Regions from separate parts of the Shewanella sp. T24-MNA-CIBAN-0130 genome, predicted to be linked through region 2. Evidence: predicted binding sites of a transcription regulator. Region 2 holds the regulator's gene; each other region holds the start of a gene.
The links. The regulator sigma-54, encoded in region 2, starts transcription at its own class of promoters, with help from an activator protein. The targets are predictions, from matches to a motif close to GTTGGCACGNNNNTNGNNT.

Region 1 (4,258 bases), on a different contig from region 2:
TTAGTGAATTAGCATTAGTCACCATTTTTGCTTTTTCTGGTTGATTAACATCTCCCAATAAAATAAGAAAAAACTTAATTAAACTACTCCATAAATTACACCCAACTTTTTGGATAACATCTAAAACAGTTAACCCATTAGGGTCTTTAGCAAATGCCTTAATTATTTCATCTTCTGTTGCGTTTTTGGGTGCTATAGAGTCGTATGCCTTGACAGCATTTATAAAATCCATAAGAGAAGTGACTATTGTTTCAAGCTCTATAGGTAAACTGTCTTGTTCAAGATCTGCTGCAAAGTCGTTAGACGAAGAGCTTGTCAGCATCTCGACTAAAGAGTGTCTGTCTATTGGTAGGGGAAAAGATGGATTTTCTTGGCTCATTACAGACGACTTCTATTTAATCTATAAATAGGGAAATCTATTATAAATAGAGCGAAAAGTCTACAACTGAGGTTAACTGAGTGAAATGGACATTATTCGAAATGGTTATAACAAAAAGTGCTAAAAAAGCACATTCCTGTGGTGGCACAGGGGCGGCACAGGATTTTAGAAAATCTGTAACCTATTGAATTTAAAGCACAAATAGCTCTAATTGGTCTCCCCACAGGGACTCGAACCCCGATCGGCCGCTTAGGAGGCGGCTGCTCTATCCTGTTGAGCTATAGAGAGACTAAGTTATTATACGGAGTTTAGAGTCGAATTAAACCTTTTAAATTTAATTGCTTGATTAATAACCAACTAATTCTTAACCATCCCTTTTGTTCTGGTCTATTTATTCAGCATCTATTTGTTAACGAGCTATTTATTAACGAGCTATGTCTTAACTCTCTATTTATTAAAAGTCTCTTTGTTAAAAGTCACTTCTCTTAGACTTTAATGCTTATTGGCCTAATTCTTAATGGCAATGTCATTCAGTTGAATGTTATCTGCACTGTCTATGCCCTCAAGCATTGCCGTTGAACTGTCTTCGGTGACTTGTTCGATGACCACAGTGGCACGACTTTTAGTGGCGATGGCGCGCATGGAGTTAAATCTATCTGGGATATTTTTTTGCAGTACGATTTGGAATTTATCACCCATTTTAACGCCGTTTTTTCGACCTAAATTAATGATAATGCGGTCCCCTTGCCTGGCGACAATTTGGCCTAATAATGGCCGACAGTTTAATTGTTTATCCAGTGATATCACGCTTTGTTGAAAAATATCACTGATAGCCTGACCATAAGATGAACGCCAAAAACGTTGGTTAGCAGGTGATACCGTTTCTTGTCTTTCAAATTCCCAAGGTGCTGATGTTGCGAAAGATTCTGTCCATACCTTTTCACCACTGATGCCATGGTAAAGGGTTAATTTAAAAATAAATTGCCTTTGCGGATCATCATCGATCAACCCCATATAACTGCTTTGCACAGGCTCGGTGGAGATATCAATAATTTCGGGTTGCAGCACATATTGGCTGTCGGTGATTTCGCCTAACCAACTGGGTATGCGATAACCTTTAAAGTTAACCAACTGATTGGTGTTATCAATTTTTTCATCGGCATGTAATCGTACAAAACTGTATCGCGATTGCGCGTTGATAACCTTGCCTAATTGTTCGGTGATCCGTTGTTCAAAGTGTGCTAATTGCCCATAACGTAGCTGTTCGCGCTCTTGTAAATAGGATTGCGGCAACATAATGGCGGCTTTGAGGGATTGGCTTTTACATTGTCCATCGAATGCTTGTTCACTTAGATCAAGCTGTAAAACCACTGTAATCATGTGTTCACTGATCATTTCACTCATTAATTCAACGTTATTAGCCGATCCCATACGCTGAATTTGAAAGCTATCTTGAGTGAGTCGCCCTTGATTGATTTGTTGTTCGCTGGAAAAGTTAACCCCGGCTTTTAAACTGGCATAGTTTAATGCCTGACTGATGGCCTCTTCGCGAGCTTTATCAATATCGCCATTAACGATTTTAGCCTTACCGGTAACTTCCATTTGCTCTGCCAATACCGACGGAGAAACACACAAGGCACTCACCCATAGCATGGCTATTGCAGCAAGATGGCTGAAGCTTTTAGTTCGGTTAACAGGGCGGTGTCGGATCAACATACAATGTCCTAATGTCAAAAAATCGTCAATTTTGCACAATTGTGTAAATTAAGCTTACTCTATGTTTATTTAAAGCAAGAATTATGCCGATTACCTATATTGGTGGGTATTCTCGATGTTGTTCAATTACAGTAAAGCTTTTAGCGCATTTGCCGATATAAGGGTACAAATAATAAAGAGTAAACAATTGACCTTAGTTATCGATGACAAAGGCGATTAAATGACTCATTTATATTAAGACTTGCAGCATGATTTGTTAGAGGAATTATTATGATTAACAGGCTTTTTATCCCCACAGTCATGCTGGCGTCGTTGTCGTTAGCGGCATGCACCCAAACGCCTAATGCTGCCAGTAACCTTGCCTTTAGTAACAATGGTAGCTATATCAAAGTGGCCGATGAAGATGAGGTTTATCGGGATAAGCTCACTTATGATATTCAAGCCGCAGGATTATCACCTAAAGGCCAGGTGAATGTATGGGCAGAAAAACTCGTCAACGAATTAGTGTTACAAAATGACGTATTACGCCCTGATCAACCACTGTTAATTACCACGCCGGTAATGACCAGCGATTTAAATGTAACCAATGAGTTAGCATTACAGTTACAGCAAGGATTACTCACAGCGTTTCACGCTCATGAATTTAATTTAGTCGATTTAAACGTGGCGACTAATTTACGCGCAACCGAACAAGGCGAGTTTATGCTGAGCCGAAATTGGGAGCTATTGCGAACAGATTTGCCCGTGTCACACGTATTAGTGTCAACCATGACCCTAACACCTGAAGGGATTGTATTTAACGCCCGAGTGGTAAATATAACCAATAATAGGGTCCTTTCTGCGGTGCAGTCATTTGTGACGGCATCGAGCTTGTCAGGTTATTTGCAGCCTTCTGAAATAATCGAGTCGCGCGATGGTTTGCTGTATCGCCACCAAAAACGAGGCGACAGTCGTTACACCGTATTAGGAGATAAGCAATGAAATCTATAATGTTAGTTATGTTATTGCTGCTAACGGGCTGTATGAGCCATGGTAAAAATGTTCAGTTGGAAAACCAAGCGCCGGCTGCGTTTCCAACCTTAACCGCTATTGGGTATGCACCACTAGCAACGCAGCCCAGCAAGGAGCCATCACACCGTATTTTAATGGCGATGCAGGCATCAAAAATTGCCGCCTACCGCGAGTTAGCGGAACAAGTTTATGGCCAACAAGTATCTGCTAGCAGTAACGTTAGTGAGTGGTTATTAACTGATGACAAGGTTAAGTCCAGTGTTAGCGGCATTATCCGCGGCGCAAAGGTGGTAAAGACCTACCCTGCAGGTGAATTTTATGTCACTGAACTAGAACTGGATTTTAAACAAGTATGGCAATTGTACGCGCAACAAAATCGCCCTACACGCTTGAAAAATGTGACTTACTTTTAAGGTTCTGCTTCAAGCTTAAGATCCAAGATTTAGACTTTGGACTTTGGACTTTGGACTTTAGACTTTAGCCATAAGCATTAAGCGTTAAGCATTAAGCGTTATTAGTGATGATAGGTAACAGGTGATTAGTGATTGTTGATTAGAGGCTCGTGATTGTTGATTAGCACTTGATGATTGATGATGATTATTGACAGACATTAAGCCAAAAATCGTCTACGAAATAGTAATAAAAATGCCGCTGATATTCGATATCAGCGGCATTTTTTGTTTTTATGTTTGAGCCGACTTTGCGAGGTTTTTAACACCACAATGAAGATTTAATCTGTCTTTTAGCGAGTGTGGTTGGAATTAAAATTTAACCCCGAACACTAAGCCGAATGCCGCTTGATTCTCTATATCGTCAGTAAGATCAGGATTGCTTAATTCCATTTCACCACCAAAATAATAACCAGCATAAACATTAAGGCTGACATTGTTGGTAGCTTGCCATCCGGTGCGCAAAAATCCGACCCACTCAGTCACTTCGATAGTTTGATCATCATCGGCAATTAAAAAACGCTCGGTGCGACGTGAACTGCCAACACCAAAACTTAAGTCACGATTGTATTGATAACTTAACTCCAAACCTGCTGGGCCACTAAAACCGGCTTGGAACGGGTTAGCGAGTACCCACTTATCGCTTATCTGCCAGCGAACCGCTAAATAAGGAATGGTACGCACTTCTGAAATATCATTTAAA
Region 2 (4,258 bases):
CTCATGGAATGAGTATATGAATCGGATCACCCTAAGTATTGTGGCTTTTTTTGGTCTTGCTTTTATGTTGTACTGGCAAGCACAAATAAAACGCAGTGAAATGGACTCGGTGAAAGTACCTGGTATTGAGCGCCCTGACTTTATTGCAGATAACCTACGCACCACGGAATTCAATCAACAAGGTTTTGTCGAAAGTCGAGTCAGCGCCGAGCACATGGAGCATTATGCTTCAAGTGACATCACTCACTTTACCAAACCGATATACCTCATTTACCCTGAAAATGGTAAAGCACAATGGCAATTAAGTGCAGATCGAGGACAATTGAATAAAAACACCAGCAAAGTCATATTAGAAAACAATGTTATTATTGATGCCATTGATATAGAAGAACCCCTGCAGTCATTGAGTACCCAAGCGGTGACGGTAGACTTAACCACTATGATAGGCACCTCACAAGAGATGGTGTATATCAAAGGCAAAGGGTTTATTATTAAAGGCTTAGGCCTACATGCTGACTTGAATTCGCAACAATTATCGCTACTGAGCCAGGTAGAAGGAACATATGAGCCACATTAATCGTCTCCACACTCGCGCCAATGTTATGTTATTGAGCAGCATACTTTGCCTGTTGAGTTTGCCTGCTATGGCGAAACAAGGTGATCTGAAACAAGAATTAAAAATTGTTGCGGTTAGCCAATTTGCTGACATAAAAAATAACCAAATCATTTTTAATGGTCCGGTTAAGATTGTCCAAGGCAGTATTAATATCAATGCTGATGAATTACGGGCGTTTACCCCCGAAAACAGCACCAGTAAGAAACTTATCGCCACTGGCAAACCCGCGACGTTTTCACAAGAATTAGATGACGGTCAAATTGGTACTGCCAGTGCCGACGAAATATCCTATGACCTTGCGACTACCACGCTAACATTGACAGGTAATGCCAAACTTAATCAATCGGGTAGCCAAGTGACCGGTAATCGAATTAAGTACAACATCAATGCGCAAGAGCTTATTGCTGAAAGTTCGGGCACAGGGCAAGATCGGGTTATCACCATTATTCAACCTGAGAATTTCCAAGACGAGTCTGCGCCAAAGCAAAAACTCCCTGAAATCCCAGTTAAAAAGCAGATCAAACCATGACCCAAATAACCTTAACCGCTGAAAATCTGGCTAAAAGCTATAAAGATCGTCAAGTTGTTAAAGATGTCAGTTTAACGGTTAAAACAGGCCAAATTGTTGGGCTTTTAGGCCCCAATGGTGCAGGTAAAACAACCACCTTTTATATGGTTGTCGGCCTAGTGAAAAGTGATAAGGGTCGAATTTTAATTGATGATGACGATCTCACTGACGATCCAATGCATCTGCGAGCTCGCAAAGGCATTGGTTACTTACCACAAGAAGCCAGTATTTTCCGTAAACTCACAGTGTATGACAACATTATGGCCGTGTTGCAAACCCGCAAAGAACTCAGTACAAACCAACGTATTGAACAGCTTGAGCATCTATTAGAAGAGTTCCATATTACCCATATTCGAGACAGCCTAGGCATGTCGTTATCGGGTGGTGAACGTCGTCGTGTTGAAATTGCGCGCGCTTTAGCCGCCAATCCAAAATTTATTCTACTCGATGAGCCCTTTGCTGGTGTTGATCCGATTTCTGTCATCGACATAAAAAAAATCATTCAACAACTTAAAAGCCGAGGTCTAGGAGTATTAATTACCGACCATAACGTACGTGAAACGTTAGATGTCTGTGAGCGAGCTTATATCGTCAGCCAAGGTAATTTAATTGCCGAAGGCACACCTGATGAGGTATTGAGCAATCAACAAGTTCGGGCGGTGTACTTAGGTGAACAATTCAAGCTATAGTTACTTTACGGGCCTTTAGTCTATCTAACTCATTTGATTGAACGATATCTAAACAGCGTTAAACATCATTGATGTACGTGACAATCCATTACAGTTTTATAAATTGTCACTTTTATGGAAATCATCTAGGGATAAGCGGTAAATGAAAGCGTCACTCCAACTTAAAATGGGTCAACACTTAACCATGACCCCACAATTGCAGCAAGCCATTCGCTTACTGCAATTATCGTCATTGGAGCTACAGCAAGAAATCCAACAAGCATTGGATTCAAATCCATTACTTGAAATAGAAGATGAGTTTTCTGAAGCAAAAGACCCCGTAAAAGAAAATCGCGACCAAGCTGATACAGACTTCAGTGACAACAGCATTGTCAATATTGAAAAAGACACCTCAACAGTCGACACAGCAGAATCTATGACCAAAGAAACCATGGATGATTTAGCCATGGATACTACATGGGATGAAGTGTACACCGCCTCGCCGATGTCAGGTTCAGGTAGTGCTAGCATGCGCGATGATGACATGCCGTTTCAAGGTGAAACCACCGAAGGTCTGTATGAACATTTAGAATGGCAGAAAAATCTCACTCCATTTTCAGAGACCGATCTTGCCATTGCCACAGCGATCATCGACGCCGTGGATGAACGCGGTTATTTAACCCAAAGTACCGACGATATTCTCGAAGCCATGGGTGACGAAAATGTTGAGTTAGATGAAGTTGAAGCTGTATTAAAACGAATTCAACACTTTGATCCCGTTGGTGTTGCTGCACGTGATTTAAGTGAATGTTTATTGATCCAATTAGCGCAATTCTCTAACACCACACCCCATATCGATAATGCCCGTTTGCTAATCAAAGACTATTTAACCTTAATTGCTGGGCGTGATTTTAGATTATTGATGCGCAAAACTAAGCTAAAAGAAAATGAGTTACGTGACGCCATCACCCTAATCCAATCACTCAATCCTCGTCCAGGCTTATTGATCACCGCCACCGATGACGAATTCGTTATTCCCGATGTCACGGTACTAAAGAAAAATGGCCGTTGGGTTGTAGAGTTAAACCCAGACAATATGCCCAAAATTGGCGTTAATCAGCAATACGCCGCCATGGCTAGAAGCAGTAAAAATCAGTCTGACAGTCAATTTATTCGAGGCCATTTGCAAGAGGCTAAATGGTTTATTAAAAGTATCGAAAGCCGCAATGATACTCTACTCAAAGTGGCAAATTGCATTGTGCAATTTCAGCAAGGCTTCTTTGAATACGGTGAAGAAGCCATGAAACCTATGGTGCTAAATGATATTGCTGAAGCAGTAGAAATGCATGAATCGACAATTTCACGAGTCACCACACAAAAATATATGCACACCCCACGTGGACTATTTGAACTAAAGTACTTCTTCTCTAGCCATGTCAGCACTGACGATGGCGGGGAATGCTCATCAACAGCAATTCGTGCTTTTATCAAAAAGCTGGTTGCCGCAGAAAACCAGAAAAAACCATTGAGTGACAGTAAAATGGCTCAACTTCTGGCAGAACAAGGCATAAACGTTGCTCGTCGTACGATTGCAAAATACCGAGAAGCAATGCTAATCCCGCCCTCAAACCAACGTAAGAGTTTATAACCTACAAGGTTGTGGAGGATTTTCTATGGATATAAATCTGACTGGACGTCATGTCGAAATAACTGAATCTTTACGTGAGTATGTTAATGGTAAATTTTCAAAGCTTGAACGACACTTCGATCAGATCCATAATGTACACGTTGTACTCCATGTAGACAAATTACAACAAAAAGCAGAAGCCAAAATCCACGTTAATGGCGCAGAGATTTTTGCTATGTCAGAAAATACTGATATGTATGCTGCAATAGACGCCCTGATCGATAAACTCGACCGTCAGGTAATTAAACACAAAGAGAAGTATACAAAACACTAACGATGGAACTTTGTACCATTCTGCAGCCGGAATGCACTACCTGTGCCACACCGGGCAGTAAGAAAAAAGTACTGGAACTCATCAGCAATTTAGTCGCTGCCCAGTATCCAACCCTGTCTTCGCAAGAGGTTTTTGAAAGCCTATTAGCGAGAGAAAAAATGGGTAGCACAGGTATAGGAAATGGCATTGCGATACCTCATGGTCGATTAACGACCATCGATCACCCCATCGCGATATTTGTTAAATGTGAAGAAGCCATTGCCTTTGATGCAATTGATAAGCAGCCCGTGGATATTTTATTTGCTTTGTTAGTACCTGCAGACCAGTGCCAACAACATTTAGGCACGTTATCGAGTATGGCTAAAAAGCTCAGCGATAAGCAAATATTGAAACAGCTTCGCAAAAGCCACAACGCAACAGAACTTTATCGGGTTATAACTGCATG
Region 3 (4,258 bases), on a different contig from region 2:
TGCAGCACACTAATGACCTTAATTTGCACCTTGGCAATAAAGCCAAGCAAACCACTATTGGGCACTAATTGTACAGTGGCACGCGCGCCTGCTGGCAGTAGATTAACGGCTTGCTGGTCAAGCTCAAGGTGTAAACGTAAGCGCTGAGCATTGCGTACCCAACGAGCAGATTCTTGTGGTGCCGCCAAACGACCATTCGCTTCAAACTGTCCGGCGCTGACTCCAGCATCAATTGAACTCACTTGCGCACGATATAAACGTCCAGGTTCGCCATCAAATGCAATAAAAGCACTCGACTCAATATCAATACCGCGAAGACTTTTTTCCCTAAAATCAGCAATGATATCAACCTTATCCGACACTAATGCTAATAATGGTTGACCGACAGAAGCAAAACTACCTACCTGCAGCTGTAAATTAGTCACGATACCATTTTGATCGGCTCGAATTTGAGTATATGACAGATTCAACTCAGCTTGCTCTAAGCGATTCTGTGCTTGGCGAACTTTTAAGTTTCCATCACCATAACGACCACGACTGACTTTTAGTTTTGCTAAGCGCGCATTGGAGGCCTGTAAGTTGGCCTCTGCAGTCGTCGCATCACTGCCAGTCTGATCGTTAAGTTGTTGAGACACTCCGTGAGTCAAAAATAAAGAGTCAATTCTCTTCGCCTCACTGCGCTTTTGTTTGGCATTGGATCTATTGGCTTGCACATCTGCTTTGGCCGCTAATAAGGCAGCATCAAGTTCAGCGTTATCTTGTTTTGCTTGTTCCAGTGCTAACTGTGCTTGTTCTTCGGCAAGCTCGTAAGGAACTGAGTCAATCTTAAATAACACATCGCCTTTTTTTACCACTTGATTATTGGCTACGGCAATAGTCGCTATTTTCCCACTGACTTGGGGGGTGACTTTTGTCACTATTCTGGTCGCCATCGCTTGAGGGGTTAAAGGGATAACGGCATCAGCAAACATAAAGTAGCCGAAGACCATAACAAACATCAAAATGGCTATCTTAACGAGGCGGGCAAATTGTTGATCTGGAGTCATGTTATTTCTCACCAAAAGGGTCGGCAGACGGATCAAGTTTAGCCATGGCATTATCACTAATCAGACTGATCACACGTTCAAACTCACTTAATTCTTGACTGCTAATGCCATTGAGTAATTCAGCACGAATTTGCATAATCCGTGTTTCTATTTGTTTAAGAATGTCGATCCCCTGCGGTGTCAAACTCACTATTCGAGCGCGCTTATCGTTTTCGCAACAACGCCTTTTAATATAGCCTTGCGCTTCTAATTGACCCAAGGTACGCATTAACGATGGCAGCTCTATTTCTAACGCATCGGCTAGCACTTTTTGACTCACATCGTCACCCAAACGTAATAGTTTCCATAATGCAGTCCAACGAGGATGAGTTAACCCTAGTGGAATTAATTCAACATCTGCGGCTGTGCGCCATAATCGATGCAATCTTCCTAGTTGCTCCGCAAGATGCAGCTCTTTTAGTCGTTCTAATTCGTTATACATATTAACTTGCCATTTAGTTAGCTTGCTAAGCATTATAACTAGTTAGCATGCTAAGTAAATAGCTCAATTGCTTACTTGAAGTTAAAAAAGCTTAATAAATTAACTAAATACTTGATATATAGACTTTAAAATATTAATCAACTGAATATTAGTCTGACCTAAAATGCCTATCATCGGCTTTATCTATTCATACTCGACATGTTCAACCCATTCTCCCTTTGTAATAAAACAAGGTGACCATGATCACATTTAATAATTGTAAATATGACAACGGTGTCGTATTTACAATTATTAAACAATGTCTAAATGACAATTTAATTCAATTGGGATTAAATTAATATACATATATATCAATACTTTAATTAACTAAAAATAGTTGGCACGACTTATGCTATTACATGCTATCTGTATCAAAATGACTTTGCGCTAAGAGGATTTATGAGCAAAAACAAACTCACCGGCATTGCACTGCTAATCGTGCTCGTTGCTTCCTTCACTGTATTACTCAGTTTAGGCAGTGGCATATATCGAGAAAAACCCCCTATTCCAACGGCTTTTACTGACACCAGTGGCCAACCCATATTTACCAAAGATGATATTGAACAAGGTCAACTTGTGTGGCGTTCTATGGGCGGTCATCAATTGGGATCGATCTGGGGACATGGGTCGTATGTAGCACCAGATTGGACTGCTGATTGGTTACACCGTGAAGCACAAGCTTGGTTATCAATCACCGCAATTGATCGTTATAATCGCGATTTTGCTGAACTTGATTCTGAGCAGCAGGCAGGTTTAGAACAAGGCCTCAGAAATGATATTCGTCATAATACTGTCATTGAAGGCGCTGATGGCAATACATATGTCGCATTATCAAATGTGCGTATTGCTGCGATAAATGAAGTCAGTCAACACTATTTATCACTCTTTGGTGACGACCCAGCACTGTCATCACTGCGCGAACAATATGCCATGAAAGAAGGGACCATCACTGATGCCGAGCATCGTGAATTATTAAACGGTTTTCTCTTTTGGGGAGCATGGGCAGCAGTAACCGAACGTCCTGGCTATGAGTACACTTACACCAATAACTGGCCGTATGATCCCCAAATCGGCAATATACCGACTTCAGATAACATTGTTTGGTCAGTATTAAGTTTGGTGACATTGATCTTAGGTATTGCCATGTTGATTTGGCACCATGCCTGCTGCAAAGAAGAAGCATTACCGGAAGCGGCCAAAGATGATCCATTATTTTTTACCAAACCGACGCCATCACAAAAAGCCGTCGGCAAGTATTTTGTAACCGCTATTGGCCTGTTTTTACTGCAAATATTAGTGGGCGGTATTACCGCGCATTACGCAGTTGAAGGCCAAGAGTTTTATGGTTTCCCATTATCAGAAATACTCCCATACTCGGTCACTCGTACTTGGCATACTCAACTAGCGGTATTTTGGATTGCCACAGCTTGGTTAGGCACAGGGCTGTATATCGCGCCAGCACTATCAGGATACGAGCCTAAGTATCAACGCTTAGGAGTAAACATTCTGTGGGGCGCATTAGTTGTTATCGTACTCGGTTCTATGGCCGGTGAATGGCTTGGCGTACAACAATACTTTGATCTGGACATGAACTTCCTATTCGGTCACCAAGGATATGAATACATTGATTTAGGTCGCGTTTGGCAAGTGTTATTGCTGGCGGGCTTATTAATTTGGTTAGCGTTAGTGACCGCATCAATGCGTCCAGCCTTAAAAGTCAGCAACGACATGCAACCGGTGATTTGGGTTCTGTATGCCTCTTGTGTCGCGATTGGCTTATTTTACGGTGCCGGCCTGTTTATGGGCAAACACTCAAACCTAGCGATTGCTGAATACTGGCGTTGGTGGGTGGTGCACTTGTGGGTTGAAGGCTTCTTTGAAACATTTGCCACCTCTGTCATTGCGCTTATGTTAGTTCGCTTAGGTCTTATCCGTGCCCGCAGCGCCAATGGTGCAGTATTGTTCTCAACGGTAGTGTTTTTAACCGGCGGCTTAATCGGTACTTTACATCACTTATACTTTACCGGTACCCAAACTTCTGTCATTGCATGGGGTGCTATCTTCTCGGCGCTTGAAGTCGTGCCGCTAGCGTTAATTGGTTTTGAAGCCATGGAAACCTATCGCTTACGTAAAGCAAGTCCTTGGATGGAACGTTATCACTGGGCGATTATGTTCTTTGTGGCCACTTCATTTTGGAACTTGATTGGCGCTGGGGTATTAGGTTTCTTAATCAATCCGCCTATTTCGTTGTACTTTATTCAAGGCTTAAACACCACTGCAACTCATGCTCACGCTGCGTTTATGGGAGTGTATGGCATGCTAGGCATAGGGCTAATGCTATTCTGTCTTCGTGGATTAACTGGCAATATGCAATGGAACCACAAATACCTTAAAGGGGCATTCTGGACGCTCAATATTGGTTTAGCGGCAATGGTATTTATGTCGCTACTGCCTGTGGGTATCGTGCAATTTTTTGCGGTTATTGACCACGGCTACTGGTATGCCCGTTCACCAGCGGTGATCCATAGCGACTTGGTTGAAAACCTCGTCTGGATGCGAATGTTTGGTGATATTATCTTCAGTATTGGTGGGTTATTGATGGCGGCGTTCTTATATGACCTTATCAAGAAAGCTATCGTCAGCAAAGGGGCAAAAGCTAACCAAGCTGCCGTATTAACCAATAGCTAAGCTA
Region 4 (4,258 bases), on a different contig from region 2:
CCGATTGGGGCGGTTTCATGTTTGGCGCTGCGCTGACAATGTCAATCTCAGCTATTACTGCCTTGTTATTAATTAACTTATCCTTTGGTGTAATGACTCGCGCATCGCCGCAGTTGAATATTTTCTCTATTGGTTTCCCAGTTACCATGGTCTGTGGTTTGCTGATTTTGTGGTTAACATTGGGACCGATTATGGCGCATTTTGATGAAGTTTGGTCGGCTGCGCAACTACTTATGTGTGATGTGCTGCAGCTTGAATGTCAACGTGATGGCTCAGTGGTATTTTAGGGGGCACAGATGGCAGAAAATGACAGTAGTCAAGAACGCGATGAAGAACCCACCGAGAAGCGACTTGAACAAGCCCGTGAAAAAGGCCAAGTCGCCCGTTCTAAAGAATTAGGTACCGCAGCAGTATTATTGGCCGCATCGGTTGGATTTTCGATGACAGGACCGGCTATTGCCAAAGGTATCCATACCATAATGAAACAACTATTTACCATGGAACGCGACCAAATTTTTGATACCAACTCCATGTTTCGTGTATGGGGCGTAGTGGGGAACGAGCTTGCTGGGCCGTTAATTAGCTTTATTGCTTTACTGGCATTTGTGGCTTTTTTGGGCAATATTGTTTTAGGTGGGATCTCTTTTTCAGTCAAAGCCTTTATGCCTAAAGGCAGTAAGTTAAACCCCATGAACGGTTTTAAGCGTATGTTTGGTACCCAAGCATTGGTTGAACTGACTAAAGGTATTGCTAAATTTGCGGTGGTGGCATTATCCGCTTACTTCCTACTAAGATTTTATTTCATTGATATTTTGACCCTGTCTAGCGATCACTTACCTGGCAATGTCTATCATTCTTTAGAGTTGCTCATTTGGATGTTTATCGTACTGTGCAGTTCGATGTTATTGATTGTTATTATTGATGTGCCATTTCAAATTTGGAATCACAAGAAACAATTAAAAATGACCAAGCAAGAAATTAAAGATGAGTATAAAGATTCTGAAGGTAAGCCTGAAGTTAAAGGCAAAATTAGACAAATGCAGCAGGAGATGGCGCAACGGCGTATGATGACCGAAGTGCCTAACGCTGATGTGATTGTGGTTAACCCAGAGCATTATGCTGTGGCGGTAAAATACGATGTAAGTCGCTCTTCTGCGCCATTTTTAATCGCCAAAGGTGTCGATGACGTTGCCTTTAGAATACGTGAAATTGCTCGCGAACATAATGTTGCTATTGTATCGGCCCCGCCATTAGCTCGTGCTATTTACCACACCACTAAGATTGATCAACAAGTGCCAGAAGGCTTATTTACCGCGGTCGCACAAGTACTTGCCTATGTATTTCAGCTTAGGCAATATCAAAAAGGTAAAGGTCGTCGTCCTAAAGCTATCCCACTTAGTCAGCCCATTCCTGATGATTTGAAGCATTAATCGCCACTCAATTCGCTTATGTCGTTAAATGACTCCCTCTGTCTTAGTTTTGGCTTAGTTTTTGCTTCGTTAGTCTATTAGCGTCAAATAACAGTACATTATTTCGCAATAGACTACATGAAGGGTTGACCTCAATGGATGCAAAAGCCGCTTTCGGGCAATTTAAACAAATAAGACCGTCGACATTTAAGGGCATTGGTACGCCTTTAATCGTGCTCGCGGCGCTTGGAATGGTGGTGTTGCCCATTCCAGCTTTTTTGCTCGACATCCTATTTTCATTCAATATTGCTTTAGCTTTAGTCGTACTACTCGTTGCCATTTATACGGATAGACCTCTTGATTTTGCTGCATTTCCTACCGTATTACTGGTGGCTACGTTATTAAGGCTTGCCCTTAACGTTGCCTCTACCCGGATTGTATTGCTCGAAGGCCATAATGGTGGTGATGCCGCTGGTAAAGTGATCGAAGCGTTCGGCTCAGTGGTGATTGGGGGTAACTATGCTGTCGGTTTAGTGGTATTCCTTATCTTGATCATCATTAACTTTGCGGTAGTGACCAAAGGTGCGGGGCGTATTTCTGAGGTAAGCGCTCGCTTTACCTTAGATGCCATGCCAGGTAAGCAAATGGCCATTGATGCCGATTTAAATGCCGGTACGCTGACCCAAGAACAAGCCGGTATTCGCCGTGAAGAAGTGACCCGAGAAGCTGACTTTTATGGTGCGATGGACGGGGCGTCAAAATTTGTAAAAGGTGATGCTATCGCCGGTATTATGATCTTAGTCATCAATATCTTAGGTGGCTTTATTATTGGTATTGTGCAGCACGATCTCGATTTTTCTAGCGCCGTAGAAATTTATACGTTATTAACCATTGGTGATGGTTTAGTCGCGCAGATCCCCGGTTTATTATTATCCATTGCCGCGGCTTTATTGGTGACTCGTCAAAACGAGTCAGGCGATATGGGCCAAATGATGTTCAGTCAGATGTTTGACAGTCATAAATCATTAGCCATTGCTGCTGGATTATTATTTGTCATGGGTGTTGTGCCAGGTATGCCTCATTTTGCGTTTTTGACTTTCGCAGCCATTACCGCAGCTGCCGCGTACTTTGTTTACAAGCGTAATGTTGACAATAAACAAGCTGCACTTACCTTAGCCACAAAAGGGCCGGTTGAGACTAAGAATAAAGAACCTAAAGAGTTAAGTTGGGACGATGTACGCCATGTTGATACCATAGGGCTTGAGGTTGGTTATCGCCTAATTCCATTAGTCGACAAGTCTCAAGGTGGTGAATTATTAGGCAGGATCAAAGGCGTACGTAAGAAATTGTCACAAGAGTTAGGTTTTTTAGTGCCAGCGGTGCATATTCGTGACAATTTGGATTTATCCCCTAATGCGTATCGCATTTCGTTAATGGGCGTGGTGGTCGGTGAGGCAGAAGTGAGACATGATTGCGAGTTAGCGATTAATCCAGGCCAAGTTTACGGTAAGCTTGATGGCATTGAAACTCACGACCCCGCTTTTGGTTTAGAGGCGGTATGGATAGCCCCAGAGCAACGTGAACAGGCACAAACATTAGGCTATACCGTCGTCGATACCGCAACGGTTGTGGCGACACATATCAGCCAATTACTCAGTAATAATGCGGCCAAGCTGTTAGGTTATGAAGAAGTGCAGCAGTTAATAGACATGTTGGGCAAAAACTCACCTAAATTAGTCGATGGTTTTGTTCCCGATATTATGCCGCTGGGATCTGTGGTTAAAGTGATGCAAAACCTACTCAATGAAGGGGTATCGGTACGTGATTTACGCACCATAGTGCAAACCTTGTTAGAATACGGCACCAAGAGTAATGACACCGAAGTATTAACCGCAGCAGTGCGGATTGCGCTAAAACGTATGATAGTGCAAGAAATCTCTGGACCAGAACTTGAAATCCCCGTCATTACATTGGCGCCAGAGTTGGAACAGATGTTGCATAAGTCTATGCAGGCGACCGGCGGTGAAGGTCCTAATATTGAACCGGGTCTTGCAGAGCGTATGCAACAGTCATTATTAGACGCTGCACAGAAGCAAGAAATGGTAGGACAACCAGCCATTTTATTGACATCTGGCATGCTCAGGTCAACGCTGTCACGATTTGTTAAATACACTATTCCCAATTTACGCGTGATTTCTTACCAAGAAATACCGGACGAGAAACAAATTAGAATTGTTTCTGCTGTAGGCCAATAGTGATAACGTCAGTTTATAGAGGTGCATAAGTGAAAATTAAACGATTTTTTGCCAAAGATATGCGCGCGGCATTGGCTCAAGTAAAAGAAATGTTGGGTTCTGACGCTGTCATTATGTCGAATAAAAAAGTCACTGGCGGAATCGAGATTGTCGCTGCTGTAGATTATGACGAACCTAAAGCCGCTATCGCTTCACAAGCGCCGACCACGGGTTTTATGGATGTGAGCGAAGACAAGGTGTCTTTAGGCGCTAAACCTGCCATAAAAGCCCAATCGAAGGTCAATCCTCCTGCGGCAGCAGATTCGTTACAGGCATTACTTGAAAAACAACACAATCGCATGACACAACAAATGTCCGTGCAACAAGACGAGCCAGAGTTACCTGAATGGGCTCGCCAATTACAAGGTGCAAAGTCGGCTAAACCCGCGTCGAACTTGCCACCGCAATCCGTCTCTGACAAACCAACAAAAAATAATAAAAACCACTCAGGCGATATGGATGATCTGCGTGAAGAAATGGCTTCATTACGTAGCTTATTAACTCATCAAGTTTCATCGTTAATGAAAGACCAAAAAAAGCGCACCGATCCTGTGG

Region 1: a site for sigma-54 is predicted at 2,168-2,186, ahead of AAEZ02_RS20120 (flagellar assembly protein FlgT). Genes of this name have one in related genera too.
Region 3: a site for sigma-54 is predicted at 1,903-1,921, ahead of AAEZ02_RS11860 (nitric-oxide reductase large subunit). Genes of this name have one in related genera too.
Region 4: a site for sigma-54 is predicted at 1,479-1,497, ahead of flhA (flagellar biosynthesis protein FlhA). Genes of this name have one in related genera too.

What each region holds. Positions count from the first base shown of each region.
Region 1 is NZ_JBEOPP010000079.1:5,986-10,243, reverse strand. Features, by position in the region: gene AAEZ02_RS20130 (hypothetical protein) at 1-379, opposite strand, end outside; tRNA gene AAEZ02_RS20125 (tRNA-Arg) at 592-667, opposite strand; gene AAEZ02_RS20120 (flagellar assembly protein FlgT) at 887-2,095, opposite strand; gene AAEZ02_RS20115 (FlgO family outer membrane protein) at 2,366-3,076, shown strand; gene AAEZ02_RS20110 (LPP20 family lipoprotein) at 3,073-3,519, shown strand; gene AAEZ02_RS20105 (autotransporter outer membrane beta-barrel domain-containing protein) at 3,868-4,258, opposite strand, start outside.
Region 2 is NZ_JBEOPP010000003.1:144,598-148,855, reverse strand. Features, by position in the region: gene kdsC (3-deoxy-manno-octulosonate-8-phosphatase KdsC) at 1-20, shown strand, start outside; gene lptC (LPS export ABC transporter periplasmic protein LptC) at 17-577, shown strand; gene lptA (lipopolysaccharide transport periplasmic protein LptA) at 564-1,145, shown strand; gene lptB (LPS export ABC transporter ATP-binding protein) at 1,142-1,873, shown strand; gene AAEZ02_RS02420 (RNA polymerase factor sigma-54) at 2,016-3,500, shown strand; gene hpf (ribosome hibernation promoting factor) at 3,526-3,813, shown strand; gene ptsN (PTS IIA-like nitrogen regulatory protein PtsN) at 3,816-4,258, shown strand, end outside; gene rapZ (RNase adapter RapZ) at 4,256-4,258, shown strand, end outside.
Region 3 is NZ_JBEOPP010000026.1:23,444-27,701, reverse strand. Features, by position in the region: gene AAEZ02_RS11870 (HlyD family secretion protein) at 1-1,046, opposite strand, end outside; gene slyA (transcriptional regulator SlyA) at 1,048-1,527, opposite strand; gene AAEZ02_RS11860 (nitric-oxide reductase large subunit) at 1,966-4,254, shown strand.
Region 4 is NZ_JBEOPP010000065.1:6,237-10,494, forward strand. Features, by position in the region: gene fliR (flagellar biosynthetic protein FliR) at 1-287, shown strand, start outside; gene flhB (flagellar biosynthesis protein FlhB) at 297-1,430, shown strand; gene flhA (flagellar biosynthesis protein FlhA) at 1,565-3,664, shown strand; gene flhF (flagellar biosynthesis GTPase FlhF) at 3,694-4,258, shown strand, end outside.